Regions from separate parts of the Mesorhizobium sp. CNPSo 4671 genome, predicted to be linked through region 1. Evidence: predicted binding sites of a transcription regulator. Region 1 holds the regulator's gene; each other region holds the start of a gene.
The links. The regulator PhoB, encoded in region 1, activates phosphate uptake and scavenging genes when phosphate is short. The targets are predictions, from matches to a motif close to TGTCATNNANCTGTCAT.
Positions count from the first base shown of each region.

Region 1 (7,959 bases):
AGCCCCGCCGAATCCGGCGGCGGCTGCAGCCGGCGGATGGCTCAAGCCCCTGATTCCCGCGGCAAACTCGGATCGGGCCGCAACCGCCCGACGCCGCCGCCTTTTCGAGTGCCCGCGACGCGTTACCGGGCTGACATGAAACTGTCATGCGACTGTAATAATCCAAGTCTATTGGCCTCAGCGGGCGCTGGTTAGGAATGGCGCCGAGAGACCATCTTCCGAACAGGAGCAGGCCACATGAGACATTTCATCCGCTCAGCGGCCGTTGCGATTGCAATGGCTACAGCGTCTACCTTCACCCTTTCCGCAGCAATGGCAGCTGACCTTTCCGGCGCCGGCTCGACCTTCATCTATCCGGTGTTCGCCAAGTGGGCCGACACATACAAGAAGGATACCGGCATCGGCCTCAACTACCAGTCGATCGGCTCCGGCGGCGGCATCAAGCAGGTCATCGCCAAGACCGTGACCTTCGGCGCCACCGACAAGCCGATGTCCGACGCCGATCTGGAAAAGAACGGCCTCGTGCAGTTCCCGATGGTGATGGGCGGCATCGTGCCGATCGTCAACCTCACCGGCGTCAAGCCGGGCGAACTCGTTCTCGACGGCAAGACCCTCGCCCAGATCTATCTCGGCGCCATCACCACCTGGGACGATGCCGCGATCAAGGCGCTGAACCCCAGCCTCACCCTGCCGTCGACCGCGATCGCCGTCGTGCATCGCTCGGACGGCTCGGGCACCACCTTCAACTTCACCAACTATCTGGTGAAGCTCTCGCCCGACTGGAAGGACAAGGTCGGTTCGGACAGCGCCGTCGAATGGCCGACGGGCGTCGGCGCCAAGGGCAGCGAAGGCGTTGCCAACACCGTCAAGCAGACCGACGGCGGCATCGGTTACGTCGAATACGCCTATGCCAAGCAGAACAACCTGTCCTACTCCAAGATGCTGAATGCAGCCGGCAAGGTCGTCGAGCCGTCGCTCGAATCCTTCGGCGCTGCCGCTTCGAATGCCGACTTCAAGACTGCCAAGAACTTCAACGTCATCATCACCAACGAGCCTGGCGACACCACCTGGCCGATCGCTGCTTCGACCTGGGTTCTGATCCACAAGGCTCCGGATGATGCCGCTGCCACCGGCGAAGCGCTGAAGTTCTTTGCCTGGGCCTACAAGGACGGCAAGGAAACCGCCAAGGCGCTCGACTACGTCTCGATCCCCGACAGCGTCGTCGACCTGATCAAGGCTTCGTGGAAGGCCGACATCCAGGCCGACGGCAAGCCCGTCTATGCCGGCGAGTAATATCCTCCGAAGGAGCGCCGCGCCCGCGGCGCTCCTTTTCCCATCAACTTGAAAGAGCCGAGCTTGACATGAGCGCTGTCCAGGAAGCCTTGCCAGCCGTTAGAGGTTCGCGCGACGCCACCGTTCGACGGTTCGCGCTGACCGATTCGATCTTCCACGGAATGACCCGCGCCGCAGCCATACTGGTTCTGGTCCTGCTCGGTGGTGTTGCGATCTCGCTGGTAGCCGGTTCATGGCAAGCTCTGTCGACCTTCGGCTTCTCTTTCCTGACCAGCGAAAGCTGGAATCCGGTGACGGAGAAGTTCGGCGCGCTGGCGCCGATCTACGGCACCATCATCACCTCGGCCATCGCCATCCTGATCGCCGTGCCGCTCGGCATCGGCATCGCCATCTTCCTCACCGAGCTTTGCCCGCGCCCGCTGCGACGCCCGATCGGCATGGCGGTTGAATTGTTGGCCGGCATCCCTTCGATCATCTACGGTATCTGGGGCCTGTTCGTGCTGGCGCCGTTCCTGCAGACGACGGTGCAGCCTTTCATCATCAGCGTCTTCCACGACATTCCGGGCCTCAACAGCCTGTTCGCCGGCCCTCCTTACGGTATCGGCCTGCTGACCTCGGCGATGATCCTGGCCATCATGATCCTGCCTTTTATCACCTCGATCACCAAGGACGTCTTCGATACGGTGCCGTCGGTGCTCAAGGAATCGGCCTATGGCATCGGCTGCACGACCTGGGAAGTCACGCGCCGGGTCGTCATTCCCTACACGCGCATCGGCATCATGGGCGGCGTCATGCTCGCGCTCGGCCGTGCGCTCGGCGAAACCATGGCGGTGACCTTCGTCATCGGCAACGCGCACCGCATCTCGACATCGCTGTTTGCGCCGGCAACGACGATCTCGGCGACCATCGCCAACGAATTCACCGAAGCGGTCGGCGATCTCTATACCTCCTCGCTGGTGGCGCTCGGCCTGATCCTGTTCGTCATCACCTTCATGATCCTTGCCATCGCCCGCTACATGCTGATGCGCATTGACGCCCGCACCGGAGCCTGACCGATGTCGACAGCCGCATCGCTTCACCAGAGCCGCAAGCGCAAGAATGGCGTGATGATGACGCTGTGCGTCGTCGCCGCCGGCATCGGCCTTGCCTGGCTGGCGCTGATCCTCGGCGCCCTGCTCTACAAGGGCCTCGCCGGCGTCTCCCTCTCGGTCTTCACGGAAATGACGCCACCGCCCGGCGATGCCGGCGGCCTGCTCAACGCCATCTATGGCAGCATCGTGATGACCATCATCGGCATCATCGTCGGCACGCCGATCGGCGTGCTGGCCGGCACCTATATGGCGGAATATGGCCGCTTCTCGAAGCTCACCACCGTGGTTCGCTTCATCAACGACATCCTTTTGTCGGCGCCGTCGATTATCATCGGCCTGTTCGTCTATGAGCTGATGGTGCGGCCAATGGGGCATTTCTCGGCGATCGCCGGTGCCGTAGCACTTGCCATCCTGGTCATCCCGGTCGTGGTGCGCACCACAGAGGACATGCTCAATCTGGTGCCCAACGCCCTGCGCGAAGCCGGCACCGCGATCGGCGCACCGCGCTGGGTGGTCATCCGCTCGGTTGCCTACCGCGCGGCACTTTCCGGCATCGTCACCGGCATATTGCTGGCGATCGCGCGCATCTCCGGCGAGACCGCACCGCTTCTTTTCACGGCGCTGAACAATCAGTTCTGGTCGAGCAATCTCAACGCGCCGATGGCCAGCCTGCCTGTCACCATCTTCCAGTTCGCTCTCAGCCCTTACGAGGAATGGCAGCAGCTGGCCTGGACCGGTGCACTCATCATCACATTGACGGTTCTCGCGCTCAGCATCTTTGCGCGCAGCCTGACCGGACGCAGAGAGGACAAATGAGCCAGATGTTGTCTCCAGACATGACGATCGCCGCCGAGGCGGTGGCCAAGGCCAAGATCGAGGTCAAGAACCTCAACTTCTACTATGGCCAGTCGAAGGCCCTGAAGGATATCACGCTGTCGCTGCCCGAGCGCAGCGTCACCGCCTTCATCGGCCCTTCGGGCTGCGGAAAGTCGACGCTGCTGCGCGTCTTCAACCGTATCTATGAGCTCTATCCCAAGCAGACCGCCGAGGGCCAGGTGCTGCTCGACGGCCAGAACGTTCTCGACCGTTCGCAGGACCTCAATCTGCTGCGCACCAAGATCGGCATGGTGTTCCAGAAGCCGACGCCGTTCCCGATGTCGATCTACGAGAACATCGCTTTCGGCGTCAGGCTCTATGACAAGATCAGCAAGGCCGAGATGGACGGCCGTGTCGAGCAGGCGCTGAAGCGCGCGGCACTGTGGACCGAGGTCAAGGACAAGCTCAACGCCAGCGGCCTCAGCCTGTCGGGCGGCCAGCAGCAGCGGCTGTGCATCGCCCGCACCGTGGCGGTGAAGCCGGAAGTCATCCTGCTCGACGAGCCGGCCTCGGCGCTCGACCCGCTCTCGACCGCCAAGATCGAGGAGCTGATCGACGAGTTGCAAGCCGAGTACACGATCGTCATCGTCACCCACAACATGCAGCAGGCGGCGCGCGTGTCGAAGCAGACCGCCTTCATGTATCTGGGCGAACTGGTCGAGTTCGACAAAACCGAGAAGATCTTCACGTCGCCTCGCGAGAAGCGCACGCAAGACTACATCACCGGCCGCTTCGGCTGATCGCACGCATACGAGGACCAGGATCATGGCCGAACACACAGTCGCAGCCTTCGACGAGGATCTCGGACAGATCAGCAGGCTGATCAGCGACATGGGCGACCTCGCCGGCTCGATGGTCGGCGGCGCCACCAAGGCACTGCTGAATTCCGACAATGCGCTGGCCCAGCGCGTGGTCTCCGACGACGCGATCATGGACGCGCGCCAGCGCGAACTCGACGACCGTGCCATCACGCTGATCGCCAAGCGCCAGCCGATGGCCGACGATCTGCGTCATGTAGTCGGCTCGATCCGCATGGCCGGCGACCTCGAACGCATCGGCGACCTTGCCAAGAACATCGCCAAGCGCGTCGGCACCGTCGGTCTCAGCGCCACGCCGCGCGACCTGTCGCATTCCATCGACGCCATGGCGCAGCTGGTGCTGATCCAGGTGCAGGGCGTGATCGAGGAGTATGCGGCGCGCGATGCCGCCGCACTGGCGAAGTTGCGCGCCGACGACGAACGTATCGACGTCAAATACACCTCCGTCTTCCGTGAACTGCTGACCTATATGATGGAGGATCCGCGCAACATCACGGCCTGCACGCATCTGTTGTTCTGCGCCAAGAATCTCGAACGCATCGGTGACCACGTGACCAACATCGCCGAGAATGCGTACTATGTCCTGACCGGCACGCAGCTGCCCGCCAATCGTCCAAAACAGGACGAGACGGCGATGTCAGCGCCGGCAGCCTGAGCGCAGGGGTAACCAGTCGATGATCGCGCCACGCATCATGGTGGTGGAGGATGAGGAGCCGCTGGGGGTGCTGCTCCGCTACAATCTGGAATCCGAAGGCTACCAGGTCGAGGTGGTGCCGCGCGGCGACGAAGCCGAAATCCGGCTCCAGGAGAACGTGCCCGACCTTCTGGTGCTCGACTGGATGGTGCCTGCGGTGTCCGGCATCGAACTCTGCCGGCGCCTGCGAATGCGGCCCGAGACCGAGCGGCTGCCGATCATCATGCTGACCGCGCGGGGCGAAGAAAGCGACCGTGTACGTGGACTTTCCACCGGCGCCGACGACTATCTGGTCAAGCCGTTTTCGACGCCGGAATTCATGGCAAGAGTCAAGGCGCTGCTTCGCCGCGCCAAGCCGGAAGTGCTGTCCAGCGTGCTCAAGGTCGGCGACATCGTGCTCGACCGCGAATCGCACCGGGTCTATCGCAAGAAGAGCGAGATACGGCTTGGGCCGACCGAGTTCCGCCTGCTCGAATTCATGATGCGCCATCCCGGCCGCGTGTTCTCGCGCAGCCAGCTGCTCGACAATGTCTGGGGCGAGACGATCTACATCGACGAGCGCACCGTCGACGTGCATGTCGGCCGCCTGCGCAAGGCGGTCAACAATGGCCGCATGCCCGACGTCATCCGCACCATTCGCGGCGCGGGCTACGCGATCCGCGAGGATTGATCGCGAGCGGTTTCAGGCCACGTTCTTGCCCACGCCGCCCGCCCTTGCCTGCACGCCCGGCGCGAAAATCTCCTGGTCGACGAAGGTCAGCGCGCGCATGGCGCAGCCTTCGCGGATCAGCGGCAGTTCGTTCGGTTCGGTGTCGAAGGAAATCGATTTCGAGTGCTGGCCGCCGGCGGTCTGCGCGATCGCCTCGCGCAATGCCGGCTCGATCAGGTCGAAGGCGGCGGCACTGACGCCGACCATGGCGACGGGCGCGGGATCGATCAGCGCGAACAGGCTGCCGAGGCCATAGCCCAATGCCTCGCCGGCCTTGCGATAGGCTTCTCGCTCAGGCCCGTCTCTTTCCCGTGCGGTGGCGGCGAGTGCCCGCATCTGTGCGTCGCTGACGTCGGCGACCGGCTCGGTGTCCTCGCCAAGCTGCCTGGCGTTGCGCCAGATGGCGTAGTTGCCGGCATAGGCCTCGACGCAGCCGCGGCGTCCGCAGCGGCAAAGCGCGCCGCCGGGCCGATGGATCATGTGACCGAACTCGCCGCCCGAGGAATGGGTGCCGGTGAACAGCTCGCCCTTCAGCACCAGGCCCATGCCGATGCCGTGCGAAAGCAGGATGGCGATGAAGTCGTCGCGATAGCGCTCGGGATCGCGCCAGCGCAGCGCCACCGCCATCATGTTGCAGTCGTTTTCCATGGTGGCGGGGATGCCGAACTCGGCCTCGAGTATGTCGGCGAAGGCGATGTTGGTCTGCGGCGTGATCGGCGACCACAGCATCGCCCGGGCCTCGGTGTCGGTGATGCCCTGTATTGCCAGTGCGATGCGGGCGACGCTGCGCACGTCGATATCGGGATCCTCGAGGCGCCGCCGCACGATGGCGACGCATTCGCCGATCAGCGCTTCGCGCGACATGGTCAGCGTGTCCAGCCGGCGCTGTTCCTCCGAGACCACCTGGCCGGCATAGTCGATGACGGCGACGGACAGGAAATTCAGCGACAGCACCACGGTCATGACGGCCGCGGCCTCCGAGTTGAGGCCGAGGCCGACCTGCGGCCTGCCGCGCTTCAGCGAGCCGGCCTCGCTCGGCTTGCCTTCGGCCAGGATGCCTTCACCGATCAGATCGGAGGAAATCGCCGATATGGTCGAATGGCTGAGGCCGGTGGTCGCGGCGATCTCGGTGCGCGAGGGCCGACCGGCCCGGCGCACGGCCGCGATCACCATGGCGCGGTTGCGCCGGCGCAGATCGTCGTGACGGATTCCGACCGACATGTTTTCCCACATCCTCCCCAGTCGCCGCGGTTCCTCGAACGCCGCATGCGACATGGTCAAATACTGGCAGAAGCGGCCCGTCCTGTCATTTATTTATTCCGAGGCTCGAAAAAAATTCGCGGGGACATCAAAATCCATCAGAATCGTTGTTGACAGCGTTCCGGTGTTGGATCAGTGTTTTTTCGAGGCTCGAAAAAATAGAGCCTCTGTGCCGGCCTTAGGGCCAGTTTGGTCGCGCCATACGCGGCGCAGGGAGGAATATCATGAAGGGATTCACAGCCGCCATCCTGGCGGGTGTCGCCATGTCGCTGACGCTTGCGTCGGTCGCGCAGGCGAAGGACAAGGTTATCGGCGTTTCGTGGTCCAACTTCCAGGAAGAGCGCTGGAAGACCGACGAAGCCGCCATGAAGAAGGCGATCGAGGCTGCTGGCGACAAGTACATTTCCGCCGACGCGCAGTCCAATCCCGGCAAGCAGCTTACTGATGTCGAAAGCCTGATCTCGCAGGGTGCCAATTCGCTGATCATCCTGGCGCAGGACGCCTCGGCCATCGGCCCGGCCGTGCAGAAGGCGTTGGACGAAGGCATCCCGGTCGTCGGCTATGACCGCCTGATCGAGAACAAGGACGTCTTCTACCTGACCTTCGACAACAAGGAAGTCGGCCGCCTGCAGGCTGGTGCCGTGTTCAAGGCCAAGCCGGAAGGCAATTACGTCTTCATCAAGGGCTCGGGCTCCGATCCGAATGCCGACTTCCTGTTCTCGGGCTCGATGGAAGTGCTCAAGGCGGCCATCGACAGTGGCAAGATCAAGAATGTCGGTGAGGCCTATACGGACGGCTGGCTGCCCGCCAACGCCCAGAAGAACATGGAGCAGTTCCTGACCGCCAACGACAACAAGGTCGATGCCGTGGTAGCCGCCAATGACGGTACCGCCGGCGGCGTCGTCGCAGCGTTGACGGCGCAAGGTCTCGCCGGCACCGTGCCGGTGTCGGGCCAGGACGGCGACCATGCCGCGCTGAACCGCATCGCGCTCGGCACCCAGACCGTGTCGGTGTGGAAGGACGCGCGCGAACTCGGCAAGAACGCCGCCGAGATCGCCTCGCAGTTGGCCGACGGCAAGAAGATGACCGACATCGCCGGCGTAAAGGACTTCACGACGCCTGGCGGCAACACCGTCAAGTCGCTGTTCCTGACCCCGGTCGCCATCACCAAGGACAATCTCAACGTTGTCATCGACGCCGGCTGGATCAAGAAGGACG
Region 1 covers NZ_JBWLUW010000007.1:316,371-324,329, forward strand. Annotated here, with positions in the region: gene pstS (phosphate ABC transporter substrate-binding protein PstS) at 238-1,293, shown strand; gene pstC (phosphate ABC transporter permease subunit PstC) at 1,362-2,345, shown strand; gene pstA (phosphate ABC transporter permease PstA) at 2,349-3,200, shown strand; gene pstB (phosphate ABC transporter ATP-binding protein PstB) at 3,197-4,000, shown strand; gene phoU (phosphate signaling complex protein PhoU) at 4,026-4,733, shown strand; gene phoB (phosphate regulon transcriptional regulator PhoB) at 4,753-5,442, shown strand; gene AC04SF_RS21425 (ROK family protein) at 5,455-6,702, opposite strand; gene xylF (D-xylose ABC transporter substrate-binding protein) at 6,966-7,959, shown strand, end outside.

Region 2 (7,959 bases), on a different contig from region 1:
CAATTTGCCGGTCGGCCTCAATCTCAACCTGCCGATCTACAAGCGCATCTCCAACAATCTGTTGATCTCCGGCGCACAGGAAAAGACCCAGGCCGACCGCCAGATTGCCGATCTCAGGATCAAGACGCCGACACGCCATGCGCTCGCCTCCAGCCTGTCGGGCGGCAATCAGCAGAAGATCGTCATCGGCAAATGGCTGGCGCATGGCGCCAAGCTGTTCATCTTCGACGAGCCGACGGTCGGCGTCGATGTCGGCACCAAGGCCGAGATCTACCGCCTGTTCGGCGCACTCTTGTCGAAGGGCGCCGGCATCATCCTGATCTCGTCCTATCTGCCGGAAGTCTATGAGCTGGCCGACACGCTGCATGTGTTCCGCCGCGGCAAGCTGGTGGCGACACACGGCTTCCGCACCGCCGATCACGAGGAAATTCTCACACAGGCGCTCGCCGAGAAACAAGAAAAGCTGGGAGGAAAGACATGAGCACCGAGGCGATTCCTGCCGAAAAACCCAAGCGCAACTACAACGCCCTGTTCGGGCTGACGCTGCTGGCGCTGCTGGTGCTGCTGTGGGTCATCCTGTCGCTGTCGACATCGAGCTTCGCCTCGGCCAACAACATCTCGAACCTTCTGCGTCAGGGTTCGATGATCGCCATCCTGGCGGTCGGCCAGACCTTCGTGATCATCACCGGCGGCATCGATCTGTCCGTCGGCGCGGTGGTCGGTTTTGCCACCGTCATCGCGGCGATGCTGATCAATGCCGGGGTGCCCGTCTTCCTCGCCATCCTCCTCACCTTGCTGGTCGGCGTTGCCATCGGCCTGTTCCACGGCTTCGGCATCGTCAAGATGGGCCTGCCGCCCTTCATCATCACGCTGGCGACACTGACCTCGCTGCGCGGCATCGGCCTTCTGATGACCAACGGCAACTCGATCTCGATCAACAACGATGCCTTCCAGGAGTTCTCGCGCAACTCCTTCCTCGGCGTGCCCAATCTGTTCTGGATGGTGATCCTGGTCGGCATTCCGGCCTATATCTTCCTGCATCACAGCCGCTGGGGCCGCTACCTCTTCTCGGTCGGCTCCAATGCCGAGGCCTCGCGCCTGTCCGGCGTCAATGTCCAGCGCACCATCTATATGGCCTACACGCTGTCTGGCCTGTGCGCGGCTTTTGTCGGCGTGCTCCTGGCTTCGCGCATCGGCATCGGCAACCCGACCCAGGCCGAGGGCTGGGAACTGCAGGCGATCGCGTCCTCGGTGATCGGCGGCACCTCGCTGTTCGGTGCGGTCGGCTCGGTGCACGGCCCACTGCTCGGCGCCTTCATTCTGGCGACCATCAACAACGGCGCCAACCTGCTCAACGTCAACGCCTTCTGGCAGCGCATCATCACCGGCGTGCTGATCATCGTCATCGTCTACTTCGACGGCCTGCGCCGCCGCGGCGGCAAGTGATCACCACCGAGATCGATCGCCGGCCTGTCATGACGGGCCGGCGATTTTATAAACCTTGATTGGATTGAAGCATGAAAGCCGTCGTTTGCCGCTCGCCCGGCGACCTTGTCCTGGAAGACCGCCCCGCACCCGGTTCGCCATCAGCCGGCTGGGCGCTGGTCGCGGTCAGCCATGTCGGCATCTGCGGCACCGACTACCACATTTTCGAGGGCAAGCACCCGTTTCTCGCCTACCCCCGCATCATGGGCCATGAAGTGTCGGGAACGATCGTCGAGACCGGTGACGGTGTCGATCTTGCCATTGGCGAACCGGTCGTCATCAACCCCTATCTCTCCTGCGGCAAATGCATCGCCTGTCGGCACGGCAAACCGAATTGCTGCGTCAGGATCGAGGTGCTCGGCGTCCATCGCGACGGCGCCATGTGCGAACATATTCTTGTCCCGGCGCAGAATCTGTATCCAGCCAACGGCCTGTCGCTGGCCGACGCCGCCGCCGTCGAATTCCTCGCCATCGGCGCGCATGCCGTGCGTCGCGCCCGCGCCGAGCCCGGCGCCCGTGCGCTGGTCATCGGCGCCGGCCCGATCGGGCTCGGCAATGCCATCTTCGCCCGCATTGCCGGGCTCGACGTGACGCTGCTCGACATGAGCAGTGAACGCCTCGCCTTCGCCGAAAACGAACTTGGTTTCAGTATCCTCGACGGCTCGCGCGGAGCGGTGCCCGACCTGGTCAGGGAGGCGACATCAGGCGAAGGCTTCGACGTGGTCTTCGACGCCACCGGCAACACCCAGTCGGTGCAATCGGCCTTCGCCCATGTCGCGCATGGCGGGACGCTGGTGCTGGTCAGCGTCGTCAAGGACGACATCGTCTTTTCCGACCCGGAATTCCACAAGCGTGAAATGACGCTGGTCGGCAGCCGCAATGCGCTGAAGGCCGATTTCGACCACGTCGCCGCCTCGATCCGCAACGGCGCCGTGCCCATGGCCAAGCTCGTCACCCACCGCACAACGCTGGCCGGCACGCCGAGCGATCTCGCGCGCTGGGCGCACGAAAAGTCCGGCCTGATCAAGGCTGTGATCGAGGTGGGGTAGCCGGCCGCCGCCCCCCCCTACAGCGCCGACAGCCTCAGCTCCACTCGCTCCGCCGGAAAGCGCGACTCGGAAAACTGGATCGGCTGGCCGTCCGGCGTGACGTTGACGGCCACCGTGACCAGCACGATGGCGCCTGGCTGCAGGTCGAGGTCGGCAAGGTCGGCCGCATCGGCGTGGCGCGCCGACAGCACGGTCGATTGCCGGAGATAGTCGTCGATGCCGAAGCGGGCCAGCGACGCGGTGATCGAGCCGGTCTCGGCCATCGCCTTGTCGATGCCGGCAAAGCGCCTGGCCTCGAACCAAGCGGCAGCGCGCGACACAGCCCGTCCATCGGCTTCGCCGCGTATCTCCAGCCTGATCACCTCGGTCCCCCTGGTTAATCCGAGCCCCTCGGCGACGCGCGGGCTGGCCGGCTCGACCGATGAGGCAAGCAGCACGATGTGCCGTTCCGAGGTCTGCCCTTGCAGGCCTGTCGAAAACCGCGTGCGCGCGCCGATCGGATAGGATAGCCGCTTGCGCGACAAGACGAAGGTGCCGCGCCCCTGCTCCGCCCGCAGCACGCCTTCCTGCACAAGCGCCGATATGGCGCTGCGCACCGTGTGGCGATTGACGCCATAGCGCTCGGCCAGCACCACCTCTGGCGGCAGCGCGGCATTCTCGGCGAAATCGCCGGTGGCGATCGCCTGCAGGATCCTATCGGCAATCTGCCGCCATAGCGAGACGCCGCTGCGCCGCTCGATGCTGTCGGCTTCCTGTCGCCCGATCATGATTTGCCCCAGCCTTCTATCCCCTGTCATCCACCCGTCATGGACTCGCGCTACGTAGTATGTATAATTTGTATAGTTGTCTATATCAATAGACAAATTTGACAAAGAGGAATGCTGCCTATGCGAGGACAGGAAGCCCGCGACCAGGCCGAACGCAAGGCCGCCATGGCGACGCTGGCGCAATCGAGCGGTGACGACATCGTCCGGCTCTGGAACGAAGCCGGCCTGCCTTCGCACGCCGAACTGCTGCGCGGTCCCGAGACCGGGCTGGTGACGCTGCGCGGCCGCATCGGCGGCGGTGGCGCACCATTCAATGTCGGCGAAGCGACCGTCACCCGCGCCACCGTCCGGCTGCCGTCCGGACAGGTCGGTCATTGCTACGCGCTTGGCCGCGACAAGCAGAAGGCGAAGCTCTCGGCAATAGCCGACGCGCTGTGGCAGGACCCTGCCCGCCGCGCCGAGGTCGAGACCAGGCTGATCGCGCCTCTGAGATCGGCGCTCGCCACTGCCCACGAAAGACGCCGTGCCGAGACGGCGGCGACGAAGGTGGATTTCTTCACCATGGTTCGCGGAGAAGACTGATGGATATCGCAGCGCAATCGATCGAGGGCGGCTTCGCCGATCCGGTATTCAACGCCCAGACCGTTTTCCGCGCCGTTATGGACGCGATGGCACGGCCGGGCAGCGTGCAGCCCTTGCCGGCCCTGGCCCGCCCGCCGGCACCGCTCTCGGCAACCGCTGGCGCCATCGCGCTGGCGCTTTGCGACAACGACACGCCGCTCTGGCTCGATCCGGCCCTGCACGCGTCCGCCGCGGTCATCTCCTGGCTTGGCTTCCACTCCGGCGCGCCGCTCGCCAACACACCCGCCGACGCCCATTTCGCCTTTGTCGCCACGCCGGCCGAGATGATGGCGCTCGACGGCTTTTCGCAGGGAACGCAGGATTATCCCGACAGGTCGACCACCCTGATCCTTCAGGTCAGTGACCTCACCTCAGGCGCTCCACTCCTGCTCGAAGGCCCCGGCATCGAAGCCAGAGCCACGATCGCGCCGGCGCAAATGCCGCGTCACTTCATCGAGCAGTGGAAGCAGAATATCCAGCGCTTCCCGCGCGGCGTCGACATCATCCTCGCCACATCGGGCGGCATAGCCTGCCTGCCGCGCACGACGCGCATCAAGACGATGGAGGCGTAAGATGTATGTCGCGGTAAAAGGCGGCGAGGCCGCAATTGCCAACGCCCACCGCCTGCTCGCCGACCGCCGGCGCGGCGACCGTTCGGTGCCCGCGCTGCGCCTCGACCAGATCGTCGAGCAGCTGGCGCTCGGCGTCGACCGGGTGATGAGCGAGGGCTCGCTCCATGACCGTGAACTCGCCGCGCTCGCCATCGTCCAGGCGCGCGGCGACATGATCGAGGCGATCTTCCTGGTGCGCGCCTATCGCACCACACTGCCGCGCTTCGGCTATTCCAGGCCGATCGACACCGGCACCATGCGGGTCGAGCGGCGTGTCTCGGCAACCTACAAGGACCTGCCCGGCGGCCAGCTGCTTGGGCCTACTTTCGACTACACGCACCGGCTGCTCGATCCCGAGCTTGCCGCCGGCGCCGATGTCGCCGAACCCTTGCAGCGCGAAACGGAAGCGCAGGCCATGCCGCGCGTCTCGGCAATCCTCGCCCGCGAAGGCCTGATCGAACCGGATGGCGAGATGCCTGGGGATCATGTCCCCGGCGACATCACCCGCGAGCCGCTGGAATTCCCGATGGCGCGCGACATCCGCCTGCAGGCGTTGTCGCGCGGCGATGAAGGTTTCCTGCTGGCGCTCGGCTATTCCACCCAGCGCGGCTACGCCCGCAACCATCCCTTTGTCGGCGAGATCCGCATTGGCGAGGTCGAGCTGGAACTCGATGTCCCCGAACTGCCTTTCGCAGCACCGCTGGGCACGGTGCGGGTCACCGAATGCCAGATGGTCAACCAGTTCAAGGGCTCGGCCAAGGCACCACCACAATTCACCCGCGGCTACGGCCTGGTCTTCGGCCAAAGCGAGCGCAAGGCGATGGCCATGGCGCTGTGCGACCGGGCGCTGCGCGCCTCCGAACTTGGTGAGGACATTGTCGCCGCCGCCCAGGACGAGGAGTTCGTCATCTCGCATTCCGACAATGTCCAGGCGACCGGCTTCGTCGAGCATCTGAAGCTGCCGCACTATGTCGACTTCCAGGCCGAGCTCGACCTCGTGCGCCGCATGCGCGCCGAATACGAGGCCCGCGAAAACCCTGCGAAGGTCGACGAGAAGCGGGAGGCCGCCGAATGATCGAAGGCCTGTCCCACATGACCTTCATCGTCCGCGACCTCGACCGGATGACCACCATCCTGACCGAAGTTTTCGAAGCGCGCGAAATCTATGCCAGCGACGGCGAGCAATTCTCGCTGTCGCGCGAAAAATTCTTCCTGATCGGCGACATCTGGATCGCCATCATGCAAGGCGAGGCGCTGCCGGAGCGCAGCTACAACCACATCGCCTTCAAGATCGATGACGCCGATTTCGACCGTTATGCCGAGCGCGTCGGCAGACTAGGCCTCGACATGCGCCCGCCGCGTCCGCGCGTCGAGGGTGAAGGCCGTTCGATCTATTTCTACGACGACGACAACCACATGTTCGAACTGCACACCGGCACGCTCAATGAGCGGCTGTCGAGCTACGCCAGGGGATTGGAGACGGTGCAATGAATTCAGTGCCCGCCCCCATGGCCGCCACCGTCGTGGGAATGACCGCCATAGCTATCATACCCGGAGTAGTCACCATTGCCGACGCCTATGGACTCACCGTGAGGGCCCTCTTTCGAGGCGGGAAGGATCATGCGCCGAAGGAAAAAGAGAACGACGCCGGCGAACACCAGCAATACAATTCCGAGATGCATCCATCCGGTCGAGTTCATCTGAATTCGCCCCTGTTTCCGCGTCCTGGACGCCAATTCAATAGCACAAAGCGGATGTGATCGCCATGACCGACATCGCCACCTACAACTTCGCCTATCTCGACGAACAGACCAAGCGGATGATCCGCCGCGCGATCCTCAAGGGCATCGCCATCCCCGGCTATCAGGTGCCGTTCGCCTCGCGCGAAATGCCGATGCCCTATGGCTGGGGCACTGGCGGCGTCCAGGTCACCGCCTCGATCATCGGCCCCGACGACGTGCTGAAGGTCATCGACCAGGGTGCCGACGACACCACCAACGCCGTCTCCATCCGGACCTTCTTCAAGAAGGTCGCCAATGTCGCGGTCACCACCGATACCGCCAGCGCCACCATCATCCAGACCCGGCACCGCATCCCCGAACATCCGCTGACCGCCGGCCAGGTGCTGGTCTATCAGGTGCCGATCCCCGAACCGCTGCGCTTCCTCGAGCCGCGCGAGACCGAAACGCGCAAGATGCATGCGCTGGAAGAGTATGGCCTCATGCATGTGAAGCTCTACGAGGACATCGCCAAGCACGGCCGCATCGCCACCACCTATGCCTATCCGGTCAAGGTCGAGGGCCGCTATGTGATGGACCCCTCGCCGACGCCGAAATTCGACAATCCCAAGATGCACCGCTCGCCGGCCTTGCAGCTGTTCGGCGCCGGCCGCGAAAAGCGTATCTATGCGGTGCCGCCCTTCACCGATGTCGTCAGCCTCGACTTCGAGGACCATCCGTTCGAGGTGCAGACCTTCGACCAGCCCTGCGCGCTGTGCGCCGCCGAGAATGTCTATCTCGACGAGGTCATCCTCGACGATCATGGCGGCCACATGTTCGTCTGCTCCGACACCGACCATTGCGAGAAGCGGCGGGCCGACGGCCATCGCGGCCACCTTGCTCCCGAAACCAATCCTGCCCCGGAAACCCATTCTGTCTCGGAAAAAATGGAGCCGGCACAATGACCGACGAACCGCTGCTGCGCGTTTCGGCGCTCTCCAAATTCTACGGCTCGCGCGTCGGCTGCGACAACGTCTCCTTCGACCTGTGGCCGGGCGAAGTCCTGGCCGTCGTCGGCGAATCCGGCTCCGGCAAGACGACGCTCCTCAACTGCCTGTCGACGCGGCTCTTACCCTCCTCCGGCACCGCCAGCTATCGCATGCGCGACGGCCAGTTCCGCGAGCTCTACCGCATGAGCGAGGCCGAGCGTCGCTTCCTGATGCGCACCGACTGGGGCTTTGTCCACCAGAACCCGGCCGACGGCCTGCGCATGACGGTATCGGCCGGCGCCAATGTCGGCGAGCGGCTGATGGCGGTCGGCGACCGCCACTATGGCAAGATCCGCGCCACCGCCGTCGACTGGCTGTCGCGTGTCGAGATCGAGCAGGACCGCATCGACGACGAGCCCCGCGCCTTTTCCGGCGGCATGCGCCAGCGCCTGCAGATCGCCCGCAACCTCGTCACCGGCCCGCGGCTGGTGTTCATGGACGAGCCGACCGGCGGCCTCGACGTCTCGGTGCAGGCGCGCCTGCTCGACCTGCTGCGCGGGCTGGTCACCGATCTCGGCCTCGCGGCCATCGTCGTCACCCACGATCTCGCCGTGGCGCGCCTGCTGTCCCAGCGCATGATGGTGATGAAGGACGGCCGCGTCGTCGAAAGCGGCCTCACCGACCGCGTGCTCGACGACCCGCGCGCGCCCTATACGCAG
Region 2 covers NZ_JBWLUW010000018.1:58,891-66,849, reverse strand. Annotated here, with positions in the region: gene AC04SF_RS32780 (sugar ABC transporter ATP-binding protein) at 1-481, shown strand, start outside; gene AC04SF_RS32775 (ABC transporter permease) at 478-1,446, shown strand; gene AC04SF_RS32770 (zinc-binding alcohol dehydrogenase family protein) at 1,518-2,534, shown strand; gene phnF (phosphonate metabolism transcriptional regulator PhnF) at 2,552-3,301, opposite strand; gene phnG (phosphonate C-P lyase system protein PhnG) at 3,422-3,883, shown strand; gene phnH (phosphonate C-P lyase system protein PhnH) at 3,883-4,494, shown strand; gene AC04SF_RS32750 (carbon-phosphorus lyase complex subunit) at 4,496-5,608, shown strand; gene fosX (FosX/FosE/FosI family fosfomycin resistance hydrolase) at 5,605-6,024, shown strand; gene AC04SF_RS32740 (hypothetical protein) at 6,021-6,293, shown strand; gene AC04SF_RS32735 (alpha-D-ribose 1-methylphosphonate 5-phosphate C-P-lyase PhnJ) at 6,299-7,216, shown strand; gene phnK (phosphonate C-P lyase system protein PhnK) at 7,213-7,959, shown strand, end outside.
Region 2: a site for PhoB is predicted at 3,326-3,342, ahead of phnF (phosphonate metabolism transcriptional regulator PhnF). Genes of this name have one in related genera too.

Region 3 (7,959 bases), on a different contig from region 1:
GCCCGTGACGACGACACGCCTCATCGCAGGTCCTCCCCGGTGATGACTGCTGAAAGCGTCAGGCCGAAGCCTTGTCGATGTACTTGACCGCGTCGCCGACGGTCAGGATGGTCTCGGCCGCGTCGTCGGGAATCTCGACGCCGAATTCTTCTTCGAACGCCATGACGAGTTCGACCGTGTCGAGGCTGTCGGCGCCCAGATCATCGATGAAGCTCGCCTGCTCCGTCACTTTGTCGGCATCGACGCCAAGGTGCTCGATGACGATCTTCTTGACGCGCTCTGCGGTGTCACTCATTTGGGGCATCCTCGTCTTTTGTTTGTCTGTCTTCGTTAGCGGGCAGAATGCCGCTAATCAAGCTGAAAGATGGTCCTGCCGGAAACGCAACGGCTACAGACCGGTTTTTGCCCGAACCGCCGGGTTGCGGGCCGCATTACACGAAAAATGGCGGAGGTCCAAGGCGAAATGGTCTCTTTTCACAGCCCCGCTGTATCCGTCAAATCATGGCCATGCCGCCGTTGACATGGATGGTCTGGCCGGTGACGTAGGCGGCCTCGTTGGAGGCGAGGTAGGCAACGGCGGACGCCACTTCAACGCTCGTGCCCATGCGGCGCGTCGGAATCGCCGCCATGATCGCCTCTTTCTGCTTGTCGTTGAGCTTGTCGGTCATCGCCGATTCGATGAAGCCCGGGGCGACGCAGTTGACGGTGATGTTGCGGGTGGCGATTTCCTGGGCCAGGGATTTGGAGAAGCCGATCATGCCGGCCTTGGAGGCGCAGTAATTGGTCTGGCCGGGATTGCCGGTTACGCCGACCACCGAGGTGATATTGATGATGCGGCCATGGCGGCGGCGCATCATCGGATGGGTGAGTTCGCGGGTCAGCCTGAACACAGCAGTCAGGTTGACCTCCATCACCGTATCCCAGTCGGCGTCCGACATGCGCACGAACAGCCCGTCCTTGGTGATGCCGGCATTGTTGACCAGGATATCGACACCTTCGAGCTCGGCCTCCGCCTTCTGGCCAAGCGCCTTGACCTCATCGCGGTTCGACAGGTTGGCCGGGAACAGTTTGACCCGATCGCCGAGTTCGCCTGCCAAAGTCTCCAGTTTCTCGATGCGTGTGCCATGCAGCCCAACGATGGCGCCTTGCGCATGCAGCACGCGGGCAATCGCCTCGCCGATGCCTCCCGATGCGCCGGTGACGAGCGCCTTGCGGCCGGTCAGTTCGAACATTTTCGTCTCCTGATCTGAGGGAAACACCCTTCACACGGGTGGGGTCAAATCGCCAGTGGATTATGCAAGTGCGGCCAGCGCCGCCTCGACATCGGCCGATGTGCCGACCGACGCGGTAGCGATGTCGCGGTTGATACGCCGTGCCAGGCCCGACAGCACCTTGCCGGCGCCGATCTCGTAAAGCGTTGCAACGCCATTGGCGCCGAACCATTCCACAGTTTCACGCCAGCGCACGCGGCCGGTTATCTGCTCGACCAAGCGCCGCGCAATCTCGTCGGGGTCGCTGGTCGGGGTCACGGTGACGTTGGATAGCACGGGCACCGCCGGCGCATGCTTCGCCACACCGGCGAGCGCCTCGCGCATGACGTTCGCCGCCGGCGCCATCAGCGCCGAATGGAAGGGCGCCGAGACCTGCAGCATCAGCGCCCGCTTGGCGCCCTTTTCGGTGCACAGTTTCGCCGCAAGTTCGACCGCGGCCTTGGCGCCGGAGATGACCAGCTGGCCGCCGCCATTGTCGTTGGCGATCTGGCAGACCTTGCCGGACCCGTGCGCGGCCTCAGCGCAAGCGGCTTCTACGTCTGCCTGCTCCAGTCCGATGATCGCAGCCATGGCGCCCTCGCCCGCCGGCACCGCCGCCTGCATGGCGTTGCCACGAATACGCAGCAGCCGGGCGGCATCGGCAACGGAAACAAACCCAGCAGCGGCCAGGGCCGAATATTCGCCCAACGAATGGCCGGCGACATAGGCGACCTTGTCCTTCAGCGAGAAACCGCGCGCTTCCAGCGCCCTGATCGCCGCCAGCGACACCGCCATCAGCGCCGGCTGCGCGTTGGCCGTCAGCGTCAACGTCTCTTCCGGGCCTTCCCAGATCAGTTTCGACAGGTTTTCACCCAGCGCATCGTCGACTTCCTGGAAGATGCTGCGTGCCTCGGGAAAGGTGTCGGCGAGATCCTTGCCCATGCCGACAGCCTGGCTGCCTTGTCCCGGAAAGGTGAATGCGACGGCCATGCGAGGGCTCCCGAAGACTGGTTTTACTTGCCTGATAACACGAATTTTCCCTGCCTGTGGCGCAAGGCAGGCCGCCAAGTCAAGCCCGGTTCAACCCGGTGCCAGCTTCGAGCCGTGCGCCGAGTGCCTGTTCCAAAAGGCTTTTTGGCGATCACTCCTGATGAAAACCGCTCACGAATCGTTTGCTGGCTCTTCTTATTTCCGCCAGAGGCGCTAGCTTTGCGTGACAATTATATGACAATCGCATGACTTGGGTTGTCGCCGGGTGGGAAGTTAAAGTGGCAAAGAGTTCGAAACGCGCCAGCAAAGCTGCGCCGCAATTCCTGGAAGACGATCCGTCCACCGGCTATCTGCCGGGCCGGAGATGGCCGGTCGTCCGCTATGGGCTGATCAGCCTGGCGATCTCGGCCATCCTGGTGTTTGCCATCGAATTGATCGTGCGCGGTGACGTTGCCGGTACCGTTTCCTTCTTCCTGCAGCCGCTCAAGCCGGGCTGGACGACCATCGTCGTCTTTGCGCTTATCCTCATCGGTCTCGATGCCGTGCTCGGACGCAGCCATCAAAGCCTGATGATCGTCGCACCCTTGACCTTGTCACTGGCTTTTGTCGGCCACCAGAAATCGCATTATCTCGGCGATCCGCTCTACCCGACGGATTTCCTCTACTCCCGCCAGATCGTCGCCCTGCTGCCGCTGCTGGTGCGTGACCGGCCGATGACCGCGCTCGCGATGGTCATCGGCATCGTCGCCGGCCTGTCGCTGCTCGTCTATGGCTGGCGGCTGTGGCGCCGCAGGGTTCCCGCACTCAGCCACAAGGGCCGCCTTGCCCGTCTGACGCTGGCGGTGCCGCTGCTCGCCTTCTTCGTCTCGATCATGGACTACGCCACCTTCTCCTGGACCAGGGACCGGCTGCAGATCATCCCGATCATGTGGGACCAGAAGGAAAACTACGCCTCCAACGGCTTTGCGCTCGCCTTCGCGCTCAACGTGCCGATGGCGCATGTCTCGGCACCGCCCGGCTACTCCGACAAGGCGATCGCGGCGATCGACCGGCCGCAGATTGCCGCTTCAGTGCCCGAAGAAAAGCCCGACATCATCGTCGTCATGAGCGAGTCCTTCTGGGATCCGACCAAGCTGCCCGGCGTCACCATCACGCCGGATCCCATTCCCACCGTGCGGGCGTTGCGTTCCGGTTCGATGTTCTCGCCTGAATTCGGTGGCATGACCGCAAACATCGAATTCGAGGCGCTGACCGGTTTTTCCAACGCCTTCCTGCCCGCCGGCAGCATTCCCTACCAGCAATATGTGCGTACGCCGACGCCTTCGATGGCGACCTTCCTGAAGAGCGAGGGTTATCAGGCGCGCGCCATCCATCCAGGCACCAACTGGTTCTGGAACCGCGGCGCGGTCTATGCCGATTTTGGTTTCAACGATTTCAAGTCGGAAGAGACGCTGCCGCCGATGGAAAAGCGCGGACCGCTGGCGTCGGACGCGGCGATGACGGACGAGATCATCCGTGAAGCCGACGCCAGCGACGACCCGGTGTTCTTCTTCGCGGTCAGCCTGCAGAACCATGGCCCCTATGAACCGAACCGCTATTACAATCCGACCCACGCGGTGCAGGCGCCGATCAGCCAGTGGGCGCGCGATTCGCTGCTGAGCTATGCGGAGGGTTCGGCCGACGCTGACCGCGGCCTTGAACGGCTGATCGAGTGGGCCAAGAAGCGCTCCCGCCCCACCGTCATCGCCTTTTTCGGCGACCACCTGCCGCCGCTGGGGCCGGTCTATGTCGAAACCGGCTTCCTGAAGGACAATGTCGCGCCACGTAAGGAAGCAACACCGCAAGACGCATTGGAGCATCATCAGACGCCACTGATCATCTGGTCGAACCGCTCCGGTTCGGTCGAGAACCTTGGCGCGGTGAGCCCGGCCTTCCTGCCCTATCATATCCTCACCACCGCAGGGATTACCCATCCCTATTACACAGGTTTTCTGGGTGAGATGCGTCAACACTACCGCGTCGTCGACCGCAACCTGCTGCTGACGCCGGCCGACGAGGCCACGCCCGACTGGTCACGTCAGAAGGAGATCGACCCGGCGATCCGCGATTTCCGGCTCATCCAGTACGACATGATGTTCGGCAAACGCCAAGCCGCGCCCGACTTCTTCCCCGAGACGGTCGACAAGGTTGTCGCCCATACGAGTTGAGCCGGCCGCGCGTCGCGATCACACCGCCATTGCGGTCATTTCGCGCCGCCGGCATTCTTCGATGCCTCGCGCTTTTCGGCCACGAAATCGGCGAACGCGAGCAGCAGGCTTGCAAAAAATCGTCCTCGAACCTGATACCAGGCGTCAAGTCACGCTTGAAGGTCATCGGTTGACCCGTCGCGGACCTTTCCGTTCCCCTTCCCACAAGCCCTGAAGTTTCGTGTCCGCCGGTTCCCAACCCGGCGCCTCTCACGATTTCCAACTGAGCACCAATGAGGCAGGGCGAGGACATCCACCCCCAGTCGCCTGCTTGTACGAATTGTTCAGATACAGATAGTAACTACAACTTATGCGTTCGTACTTCCCAGTCTCGCTCGTCTTCTTTGCCGTGACCCTGGCCGTTTTCGTGCTTCAGGCTATTCCGGTCACCGGCATCTTCCTCATGTTCGCACTGGCGATGTTCTGGTCGGTATTCCTGGTCAACGCTGGAATGATCGGGATTGCAGCCGAGGTCGCGTTCGGCAGAGTGCCGCGGGGGTGGTTGCTGTTGCCGCTGGCATTCTACGGCGGCTATTTTGCATCGGCCGCCCATGATCACATGGTGCTGCATTCGCTTTCGGCCGCGTATGATGCCGCCAACGCGCGCGCTGCTATTCCATTCGATGCCAACCGCCAGTCGCTGGTTTTCACCAATGATGGAGATTCAGGTGGCTGGCTCACGCAAAACTATGCCCTGCCCATGGCATTTTCCGCCAACTCCAACTTTCCTGAAGGATATCTGTCCGATCGGATAGCGGAGGCCGCCGTCTGCACCAAGGTCAGAGAAACACCCGCGCTGCGCGCCGGCTTCGTGCATGCGTTCGGATTTCACGATGGAGACACTGTCGGCGAGCAGCGAATTGAGAACCGCTTCTGCGCGCTGTCAATGCCCGAACGGCCGGAGCTTCCTCAGGTCGAAGTGACGCGGCGGGAGGAGAAGGTTTCTCTATCAAGATTGCCAGCAACCCGTGTCACGACGACCATCCGGATGCCGGATGGACAGCGTTTCCAGCTTCTTGGAGGAGTGGCGGGGCCTCTGAGCTGGATACCCCTGCCGATAATAGGCTGCGGGGTGAACTTTTCAGGTGCAAGGTGGGATTGTGCGGCCCGGTTCTGGCGCCAGGACCTTACGCCCCTCGTTTCGGGCAATACGCGATACCGCCGGGATACAATGGTGCTTGCCCGGGCTTTGGGTTTGAAGCCAGCCACTATTGAAGAGCGCAAAGGCGGCGACCCTGCGGTCGTGCTGGCGAAGATGGCGACGGTCGAGGACGAGACGCTGACACGCCAACTGGCGAACATCGATGCCATGATCGATAATCCCGTTGCCAAGGGCCTCGATTGGCAGGTTGACGCGGTGACCACCCATCCTGGGGCCTTGGCCACTCGCGCCGATGCAATCATGCCCGGGCTGGAACGTGCGGCGGCGTTCATCGGCAAGGACCAGTACCGGGCGCGTGAAAGCGGCCTGATACTTGCCCGGCTGCTTGCCGCCATGCCTCACGAGAGGTTCGTCGGATTTGGCCCTCGCCTCCTTGCCCTCTACTCGAGGGCTGATGACAAACATTGGCTGTGGGAGGCAGGGGCTCTGCTCAGGCGACTGGGCGACCTCGGCACTGAAGCGCTACCCTATCTTGTCAATGCTCGAGCGTTGGCCCCGTCAGTTGACCAGGCCGGAATCGAGGGGCTTTGCCGCGTCGGTTCGGCTGGCCGCTCCGTTGCCGAACCAGTGCTCATTTCAATGTGGAACGGATCGCGTGACGGAATCGGCTGGAATACCCGCGTAGCCATGTTCGTTGCCATGCTTCGGATAGGGATTTCACCGCCGTTGTTGACTCAGGACAAGCCCAGCGATCTCGCCAGGCTGCAAGCTGAATGGGCCGACATCTCACCCCAGTCCCCGTCGAGGGTCTGCGCAATCGCCGCCGAACGACAGGCACGACGCGAAGAGAAGGCTGGTGGTCAGCGCCGGGCAAACCTCGACTGAACGTTCTGCGTGCTATACCAGCGTCCGGCGCGACCTGCAGGAAGCGGTCGACCGTTGGCGGACGTTGGCGTTTTTTCCACTCCTGCGACACCGTGGAAACGTGCCATAGCCCGGCCGCTCTTGCCTTCCCTATGGATTGCTGTATAGACGCCCGCAATCTGCCGGTCCCAGCTGGGGGCTGAACGGAGGGCCGGAGGTTTTATCAAAAGCCTTCGCGTGAAGCCGCAAGTGCTTCCGCCTCCCGTGTCTCCGCTCTCGACCGTCTCGTCATGCTCCTTTCTTCCCCGCCCCTTTAACCGGGACCAGCGGGTAGAGAAGTTGCAGAGGCTTTTGCCGCCGGGAACCGGGAGAGAAACGAAGAAAGGCACGAAGACATAATGGCTCTTTACGAACATGTGTTTCTTGCCCGGCAGGACCTCTCGCAGCAGCAGGTCGATGCGCTTGTCGAACAGTACAAGGGCGTCATCTCAGCGAATGGCGGGTCCGTCGGCCGGGTCGAGAACTGGGGACTGAAGTCCCTCACCTACCGGGTCAACAAGAACCGGAAGGCATACTACACGCTCATGGACCTCAACTGCCCGCCGGCAGCGCTCAACGAGATGGAGCGCCAGATGGGTCTGTCCGAGGACGTCCTGCGTTTCCTGACCATCAAGGTCGAGGCGCATGAGGAAGGTCCGTCGGCCATGATGCAGAAGCGCGAAGAGCGCTCCGAGCGCGGCAGCTTCGGTGACCGCGACCGTGGCGATCGTGGCCCGCGTTCGTTCGGCGACCGTGATCGCGGCGACCGTGGCGATCGTCCGCCGCGTTCGTTCGGCGACGCCGGTGGCGATCGTGGTCCGCGCCGTCCGCGCGAAGGCTTTGAAGGGGGTGCAGAATAATGGTCGACATCAACCAGATCCCGACCCGGCGCCCGTTCCATCGTCGCCGCAAGACCTGCCCGTTCTCCGGCGCCAACGCACCCAAGATCGACTACAAGGACGTGCGTCTGCTGCAGCGCTACATTTCCGAGCGCGGCAAGATCGTGCCGTCGCGCATCACCGCCGTCAGCCAGAAGAAGCAGCGTGAACTCGCCAAGGCGATCAAGCGCGCCCGCTTCCTCGGCCTGCTGCCCTACGTGGTCCGCTAATTGTCTCGAACGGGCGGTTCGCCGCCCGTTCCTTCCACCGGCCATGACGGGCATGACCGGTTCAGCCATCAAATCCCGAGTTGAGGTCAAAACCTCTAACTGCCGCGACAGGCAGGACAGCGACACCGGCGGCAACGCCCCTTTTGCTTCCTGACCTGTTCCAGAGAATACGGCGCCGGCCTTCATGGACGGACGCCCAACCAAAAGGAACAAAACCATGGAAGTCATTCTTCTCGAACGCGTTTCCCGCCTCGGCCAGATGGGCGATACCGTCAAGGTCAAGGACGGCTTTGCCCGCAATTTCCTGCTGCCGCAGGGCAAGGCACTGCGCGCCAACGAAGCCAACAAGAAGAAGTTCGA
Region 3 covers NZ_JBWLUW010000008.1:157,331-165,289, forward strand. Annotated here, with positions in the region: gene fabF (beta-ketoacyl-ACP synthase II) at 1-24, opposite strand, end outside; gene AC04SF_RS22655 (acyl carrier protein) at 59-295, opposite strand; gene fabG (3-oxoacyl-[acyl-carrier-protein] reductase) at 495-1,232, opposite strand; gene fabD (ACP S-malonyltransferase) at 1,293-2,240, opposite strand; gene AC04SF_RS22670 (LTA synthase family protein) at 2,486-4,447, shown strand; gene AC04SF_RS22675 (hypothetical protein) at 4,797-6,473, shown strand; gene rpsF (30S ribosomal protein S6) at 6,851-7,351, shown strand; gene rpsR (30S ribosomal protein S18) at 7,351-7,599, shown strand; gene rplI (50S ribosomal protein L9) at 7,817-7,959, shown strand, end outside.
Region 3: a site for PhoB is predicted at 2,464-2,480, ahead of AC04SF_RS22670 (LTA synthase family protein). Genes of this name have one in related genera too.

Region 4 (7,959 bases), on a different contig from region 1:
GAAACGTTCCCAATATTCACGATTGTATTGCCGAAGATAGGAGGCGGCCAACTCGTCCTTGGAAGGGAAGCTGCGATAGAGGCTGGGCTTGGTGACGCCGGCCCGTTTGACGATCTCGTCGACGCCGATCGCCCTGATACCGCGCCGGTAGAAAAGATCATACGCCACGTCGAGGATCTTCTTGGCGGCCTTCGGCGGCGCCGATGCATGACCGTCGCTGATGGTTAGTTCAATATTTTTGTCAGTTGGCATCATGGGACTCGATTGACAATGTTACCGATCGGTACGTATACAGGCTCCCATCTTGCAACGTACCGGTCAGTAACATGATAGCTCAATCCCGTCCGTTTGGCCAGCGCTACGCTTTCGTCGTGGTCGGCGTCATCTTTCTCTGCCTGCTGGTTGCGGCCGGGCTTCGTTCCGCACCCTCGGTCATGATGTTGCCGCTGGAAAACAGTTTTGGCTGGCGGCGCGACGTCATCTCGCTGGCCGCCGGCGTTGGCATCCTGCTCTATGGCCTGACCGGTCCGTTCGCCGCCGCGCTGATGGAAAGAATCGGTCTGCGTCGCACGCTGCTTGCCTCGCTGCTGGTCATGTCGGCTTCGACGGCGCTCAGCCTACTGATGACCAAGCCCTGGCATCTCTTCATCACCTGGGGCGTCTTCTCCGGCATCGGCTCCGGCGCGGTCGCCAGCGTGCTTGGCGCCACCATCGTCAATCGTTGGTTCAAGACCAATCGTGGCCTGGTGATGGGATTGATGTCGGCCTCAAGTGCGTCGGGCATGCTGGTGTTCCTGCCGCTGATAGCCGCTTTGGCGCAATCGGGCGGCTGGCAGCCGGTTGCCGTTGCGGTCGCGGTCGCCACGGCGGCAATGATACCGCTGGTCTGGCTGCTGGTGCCGGAGCGGCCGGCCTCGATCGGCATGGTGCGCTATGGCGCCGAGGCCGATGACGTGCCGCCGACATCGCCCGCCTCGCAAGGTAATTTCCTGGCGCATACGCTCAACACGCTGCGCCGCGCCGCCGGCACACGGGTGTTCTGGTACTTGTTCGCTACCTTCTTCGTCTGCGGGTTCACCACCAACGGGCTGGTCGGCACGCATCTCATCGCCTTTTGCGGCGACATGGGAATCGGCGAGGTGCAGGCCGCCGGCCTGCTGTCGATGATGGGCATTTTCGACCTGATCGGCACGACGCTGTCGGGCTGGCTCACCGACCGTTTCGACCCGCGCAAGCTGCTCGGCGTCTACTATGCCATTCGCGGCCTGTCGCTGATCTACCTGCCCTATTCCGGCTTCTCGGCGACCAGCCTGATCATTTTCGCCGTGCTCTACGGCCTCGACTGGATCGCCACCGTGCCGCCAACGCTGCGGCTCGCCAACGAGGCGTTCGGCGACCGCAGCGGGCCGATCGTGTTCGGCTGGATCGTTGCCGGCCACCAAGTTGGTGCTGCGGCAGCGGCTGCCTTCGGCGGCACCATGCGCGAGCTGCAGGGCAATTACGAGTTGGCCTTCCTGATCGCCGGCATGACGGCCATCGCGGCGGCCTGTATCTCGTTGCTGATCAACACCAGCCGGCCGGCTTTCGATCCGGAACCGCAGGCCGCTTAAGGCGCGCCGATATTCAGGTGATGCCGGCCTGCAAACGGTGATTTCCTGCGCTTCCGGTGCTCACGTACTTTGAGTACGCTCCGCTCCGGTTCTCGGAAACCACCGTTTTCGACTCGGCCTGACCTGAATCTCGACACACCTTCGCTGCCGATTGCAATATCCAAACCTCAAACCGGGTGGCCTGACGACCAAGCCGCCCGGTTTTGTTGCGAGGCTGCCTGGCCTGTTCACTGTTATCAAAATGTCATGGTTCCGAGATGCGGCTGAAACATTGAGGCCGGACCTTGATGGCGACGTTCAAAGCCATCCAGGAGACAGCCATGAACAAGCTTTCGATGACCCGCCGCGCCTTTGTCACCTCCGCGAGCGCTGCCGGTCTCCTTGGCGCCTCGGGCCTCGCCTTGCCCTACTATTCCCGCGCGAGCCAGCGTCCGGCCTTCACCCATGGCGTCCAGTCCGGCGACGTCGATGCCTCCAGCGGCATGGTGTGGACGCGCACGGATCGTCCGGCGCGCGTCATGTTCGAGGTCTCGTCGACGGAAAGCTTTGCCAATGCGACGCGTCTGGCGCCGCTCGATACCTCGCCTGCCAGCGACTACACGGTGAAGCGGCTGCTCACTGATCTCGCCTCCGACCAGGACATCTTCTATCGCATGGTTGCGGCCGATCTCGCCGACGTCAACGCCGTCTCCGAGCCGATCGTCGGCCGCTTCCGCACAGCGCCGGCCTCGAAGCGCGATGTCAAGTTCGCCTGGTCGGGCGATACCGCCGGCCAGGGCTGGGGCATCGATGAGACCGGCATGAAAACCTACGCCACCATCGCCAAGCACACGCCGGACTTCTTCCTGCATTCGGGCGACACCATCTATGCCGACGGCGCCATGAAGGACGAGGTCGACCTGCCCGGCGGCGGCAAGTGGAAGAACGTCGTGCTCATCGACGGCAAACGCAAGGTTGCCGAGACGCTGGACGAATACCGCGACCAGTGGAAGTACAACATGATGGACAAGAACGTGCTGGAACTCAGCGCCATCTGCCCGACCTTCTACCAGTGGGACGACCACGAGGTGCTCAACAACTGGTCGGACTCGAAGGACCTTAGCAAGGACGACCGCTACAAGGAAAAATCCATCCACGTACTGGCGGCGCGGGCGGCGCGCGCCTTCCACGAGATGACCACCATCCGTTACGAGCCGGCGGAACCGGGCCGGGTCTACCGCAAGATCTCGCACGGGCCGCTGCTCGACGTCTTCTTCCTCGACATGCGCTCCTATCGCGGCCCGAACGGCCCGAACCTGCAGGAAACCCTCACACCGCAGTCGCGCATGATCGGCGAGGAGCAGTCGAAGTGGCTGAAGCGGGAACTGGCCAACTCCAAGGCGACCTGGAAGATCATCGCCGCCGACATGCCGCTCAGCCTCGTGGTCTGGGACGACGCGGCGAAGAAGGTCGGCTTCGAAGCCGTTAGCAACAACGACAATGGCAAGCCGAAGGGCCGCGAGATGGAATTCGCCGACGTGCTGCGCTTCATCAAGACTGCCGGCGTCACCAACACGGTGTGGCTCACCGCCGACGTGCACTATACGGCCGCGCACTACTACAACCCAGACAAGGCGCAGTTCCAGGATTTCAATCCCTTCTGGGAATTCGTCTCCGGCCCGATCCACGCCGGCACCTTCGGCCCCAACGATCTCGACATGACCTTCGGTCCGGAGCTGAAATTCATCAAGGCGCCGACCACCGAGCAGGGCCAGAACTTGCCGCCGTCGGCCGGCCTGCAGTTCTTCGGCCTTGTCGATATCTCAGGCGCGACCGAGCAGCTCACAGTGCGACTGATGGATCGCGACGACAACGAACTCTACAAGGTCACGCTCGATCCGGTGCGATCGGCGTAAGCGCTGGCAATCGTCAGTCGGGGTAGCAGACCATCGGAATGTTCGGCCACACCGCGCTGTCGCAGTTGGCAGCGGCTTGGCGCTGCTTGAAGGCGGCGCTGACCGGTCCCGTCACCATCGGGTCAACACCATCAGGCGCATCGGCAAAGGCCTGCTCGGCGGTCTGGGTGTCAGACTGCGCAACAGCGCGCGCACCTTTCTGCGTCGCGGCAGCCGACTGCGCGGCGTTGGCCGCCAGCAGCAAGGCAAAGGCCACCGAAGCGATGAGCGGCCAAAATCGGTTGAGTTTATCGGTCATGACGGTCGAACTGCCCGGGCCCTCAAAAGGTTCCCGCCTTGGTTAACAAAATCATCTCACACGCAGATGCTTAAGATTTGATGAGTATTTGGTGTCGCGCTTCCCCTTTCGCAACTGCGAAAAACCCTGTATGAGCCGCGCAACCGAAAGAGGCAGCGCCTTTGGCCTGCTGCCTGCAACGCTTCCGAGACCCAGAACATGAAACTCCGTAATATCGCGATCATCGCGCACGTCGACCATGGAAAGACCACCCTTGTCGACCAGCTTTTGAAGCAGTCCGGCTCCTTCCGCGACAATCAGCGCGTCGCCGAGCGCGCCATGGATTCCAACGACCTCGAAAAGGAGCGCGGCATCACCATCCTGGCCAAGGCGACCTCGGTCGACTGGAAGGATACCCGCATCAACATCGTCGACACCCCCGGCCACGCCGATTTCGGCGGCGAGGTCGAGCGCATCCTGTCGATGGTGGATTCGGCTATCGTGCTGGTCGATGCCGCCGAGGGCCCGATGCCGCAGACCAAATTCGTCGTCGGCAAGGCGCTCAAGGTCGGGCTGAAGCCGATCGTCGTCATCAACAAGATCGATCGCCCGGACGCCCGTCATGTCGAGGTCGTCAACGAGGTGTTCGATCTGTTTGCCGCGCTCGACGCCACCGATGAGCAGCTCGACTTCCCGATCCTCTACGGTTCGGGCCGCGATGGCTGGGTCTCCGAGAATCCGGAAGGCCCGAAGGACCAGCAGTTGGCGCCGCTGTTCGACCTCGTCATCAAGCATGTGCCGGCGCCGACCGTCCATCCTGGCCCGTTCCGCATGATCGGCACCATTCTGGAAGCCAACCCGTTCCTCGGCCGTATCATCACCGGCCGCATCGAATCCGGCACGCTGAAGGCCAACCAGGCGGTCAAGGTGCTGCACCATGACGGCACCCAGATCGAAACCGGCCGCATCTCGAAGATCCTGGCCTTCCGCGGCCTCGAGCGCCAGCCGATCGAAGAGGCCCAGGCGGGCGACATCGTCGCCATCGCCGGCCTGTCCAAGGGCACCGTCGCCGACACGTTCTGCGACCTGGCGGTGACCGAGGCGCTGCACGCGCAGCCGATCGATCCGCCGACCGTGACCATGTCCTTCCTGGTCAATGACAGCCCGCTCGCCGGTACCGAAGGCGACAAGGTGACCAGCCGCGTCATCCGCGACCGCCTGCTGCGCGAGGCCGAAGGCAATGTCGCGCTGAAGATCGAGGAATCGCCCGACAAGGATTCGTTCTTCGTCTCCGGCCGCGGCGAGTTGCAGCTGGCCGTGCTGATCGAGACGATGCGCCGCGAAGGCTTCGAGATCGCCGTGTCGCGTCCGCGCGTCGTCATGCAGAAGGGCGAGAACGGCGAATTGCTGGAGCCGGTCGAAGAAGTCGTCATCGACGTCGACGAGGAGCATGCCGGCGTCGTCGTGCAGAAGATGTCGGAGCGCAAGGCCGAGATGGTCGAATTGCGCCCCTCCGGCGGCAACCGCCAGCGCATCGTCTTCCACGCGCCGACGCGCGGCCTGATCGGCTACCAGTCGGAACTGTTGACCGACACGCGCGGCACCGCCGTGATGAACCGGCTGTTCCATGCCTATGAGCCCTACAAGGGCGAACTGCCCGGCCGCACCAATGGCGTGCTGATCTCCAACGAGCAGGGCGAATCGGTCGCCTACGCCATGTGGAACCTGGAAGACCGCGGCCCGATGGTCATCGACCCGGGCGTCAAGGTCTATCAGGGCATGATCATCGGCATCCACTCCAGGGACAACGACCTCGAGGTCAATGTGCTGAAGGGCAAGAAGCTGACCAACATCCGCGCCGCCGGCAAGGACGAGGCGGTCAAGCTGACGCCGCCGATCCGCATGACGCTGGAGCGCGCGCTGGCCTGGATCCAGGACGACGAGCTGGTCGAGGTGACGCCGAAGACCATCCGCCTGCGCAAGCTCTACCTCGATCCGAATGAGCGCAAGCGTTTCGAGAAGTCGGCCAAGGCGGTCGGCGCGGCGTAATTTTTCTTCTGGCGATTTCTGAGAGGGCGGAGCATCAAGTGCTCCGCCCTCTTTCGTTCATCCGCCGGCCGCGCGGATGATGGCTTCGTGATCCGGCTCGCCGGCCAGGGCGACGCGGATTGTTGTTCCCGCGCGGGCCGGCTTGCGCAAAGCTTTTGCCCCCTCCGGATCGACGACCAGCAGGCGCCGCTCCTCCAGCGCCTGGAGCCGCGAGCGCGAAATGCCGAGTTCATTGGCAAGCAGACGGTCGAGCCGGAGTGATGTCGGCATTTCCAACCCAAGCCGGAGTTCCAGGGCCGCCGCGCTTTGCCTGGCGCCGTCGAGCAACCGCTTGTGCACGGCGACATCGGGAAACTCCTCGACACGCCCCACTTGGTTGCGCAGGGTGACGATGTCGAAGGCATGGCGCCGCGCCAGCCCCGGATCGTTGCTTTCGAGCGCCTGAAGCAGCGCCGGTTCTATGTCGCGGCGGTTGCTGCGTTCGAAAATGCCGAAATTCCAGGAATTGTCGCAGGTGACGCAGCGGTAGATCAGCCACACGTCGATGCGCTTGCCGTTGGCGTTGACGCGGAATTTGCCGCTGCAGCGATAGGCCTTCACACCGCCGCAGCGATTGCAGTTGATCAGGGGTTGCGGTGCGATTTGAGGCGTGATCGCCCAGTGGATGCGCACAGTAGAAGACATGCCGGTAAGCCCTTCCCGTCGGGAAGTTCATCAGGTCGGCACGATCGAGATGCCCCTGCGGGCGCGGCGTGGCGGTAGGCTGCGGAGATTCTTGAAGTCAGGTGTCGCTGGCGGAAAGCGCGCGACAGCGGTTCAGCAGTGCCAAACCGGTCTCGAACCGCCGCCCAGAGGAACACATGAACATGAAACAGGCACCGCGAGTGCGGCGCCATCAGGTGTGTCGGGGGAGTTGACGAGACCGGCGGTTACTGAGGCAAAGTGAAGCTCGAGATTGTTTCGCGGCGGCCCTTCTAGCCGTAGCCAATGAGGACTGCAAGGGTGCCAATGGCTTCAAACGAATGATGGCTTTCCAACTTGTTTGGAGCCGACCGATTGTCGAGACGATGGGGAGGAGCGACGACGCCGGCGATCGGTGCTTGTGACATGTCCAGCGCGAAATTACCGTCGGCTCCAGCCACTTGCGATCACCCTTCTGATGACACTGGTGCCCAAGGGGGGTATGCTCTCTATGTCTTCAATGGTTCGCAAGACCGAATAGTGATCGATCCTTTCCGAGTAACGTCCTGATTCGATTCCGGATCCGTAGAATACAGTGAATATATGGTTCTCTGTATGGTAGTCGTCTTCATCGAAGGTCACTACCAAAAGGCTGTTGTTTTTCTTCGACCAGGCGGCGTAGCCTCCAAGGTGAGTTCTCAACCAAGTGTCAGCCGTCTCTATTGTGCCGTCATGCATGTCATTTTCGAGATTGGGGATCACGAAACTGACGGATGGTAGCTTCGCGTAGTCGCGAGGGAGGTGGGCAAGAGACTTCTCAGATCCCTTCGCGTCGGCAAACGATTCCCACGGATTATGTTTTCGCGGCGATCCGGCTTCGACGTAGCCCGTAAATGTCTTGCCGTGAGCCCGAAGACGAGCGGCCAGGTTCGGCGCAGCAAAGCCGTGCATGCCATCGTCATGGACGCCTTGTGTCAAGCCGCTGAACAGCGCGAAGTAATTGGGCTGGCTGGGATGAGCAACTCCATAGGATCGATCGAACAGCGCGCCGCCTTTTGCCAACTTGTTCAAATAGGGAGCAGCTCGTCCCGCCAGAGAAATCTGCTCAAAGCTGTGGTTCTCCATGATCACGACAACGACGTGATCATATTTCGGCGGCTTCCTCGACGATGCTACGGCTTGGGGCGCTCCGTTTAGCGCCATGCTGGCTAACAGGACAGCCAGAATGGAGAGCCGTCGAACGACCTTGCGCCAACTTTGCACAACCACGAAAACTCCTCCTCCGCCTGCAGGGCAAGATCAACCTGACTGCAAGTCAGGCATGGCAGTCAAGGGCATGGCCGAATGCGGAGCCGGTCTGGGATCTTCCGCCGCCAGCGTTGCAAGCGGTGATATCGATCGGATATCGTCCGTCCTTCAACCGCTTGGAAGGCAGTGCCATGCACCT
Region 4 covers NZ_JBWLUW010000015.1:142,568-150,526, forward strand. Annotated here, with positions in the region: gene AC04SF_RS31455 (TetR/AcrR family transcriptional regulator) at 1-252, opposite strand, end outside; gene AC04SF_RS31460 (MFS transporter) at 327-1,610, shown strand; gene AC04SF_RS31465 (alkaline phosphatase D family protein) at 1,931-3,505, shown strand; gene AC04SF_RS31470 (hypothetical protein) at 3,519-3,803, opposite strand; gene typA (translational GTPase TypA) at 4,002-5,831, shown strand; gene AC04SF_RS31480 (DUF1062 domain-containing protein) at 5,889-6,515, opposite strand; gene AC04SF_RS31485 (alkaline phosphatase family protein) at 6,954-7,781, opposite strand; gene AC04SF_RS31490 (LysE family translocator) at 7,952-7,959, shown strand, end outside.
Region 4: a site for PhoB is predicted at 1,842-1,858, ahead of AC04SF_RS31465 (alkaline phosphatase D family protein). Genes of this name have one in related genera too.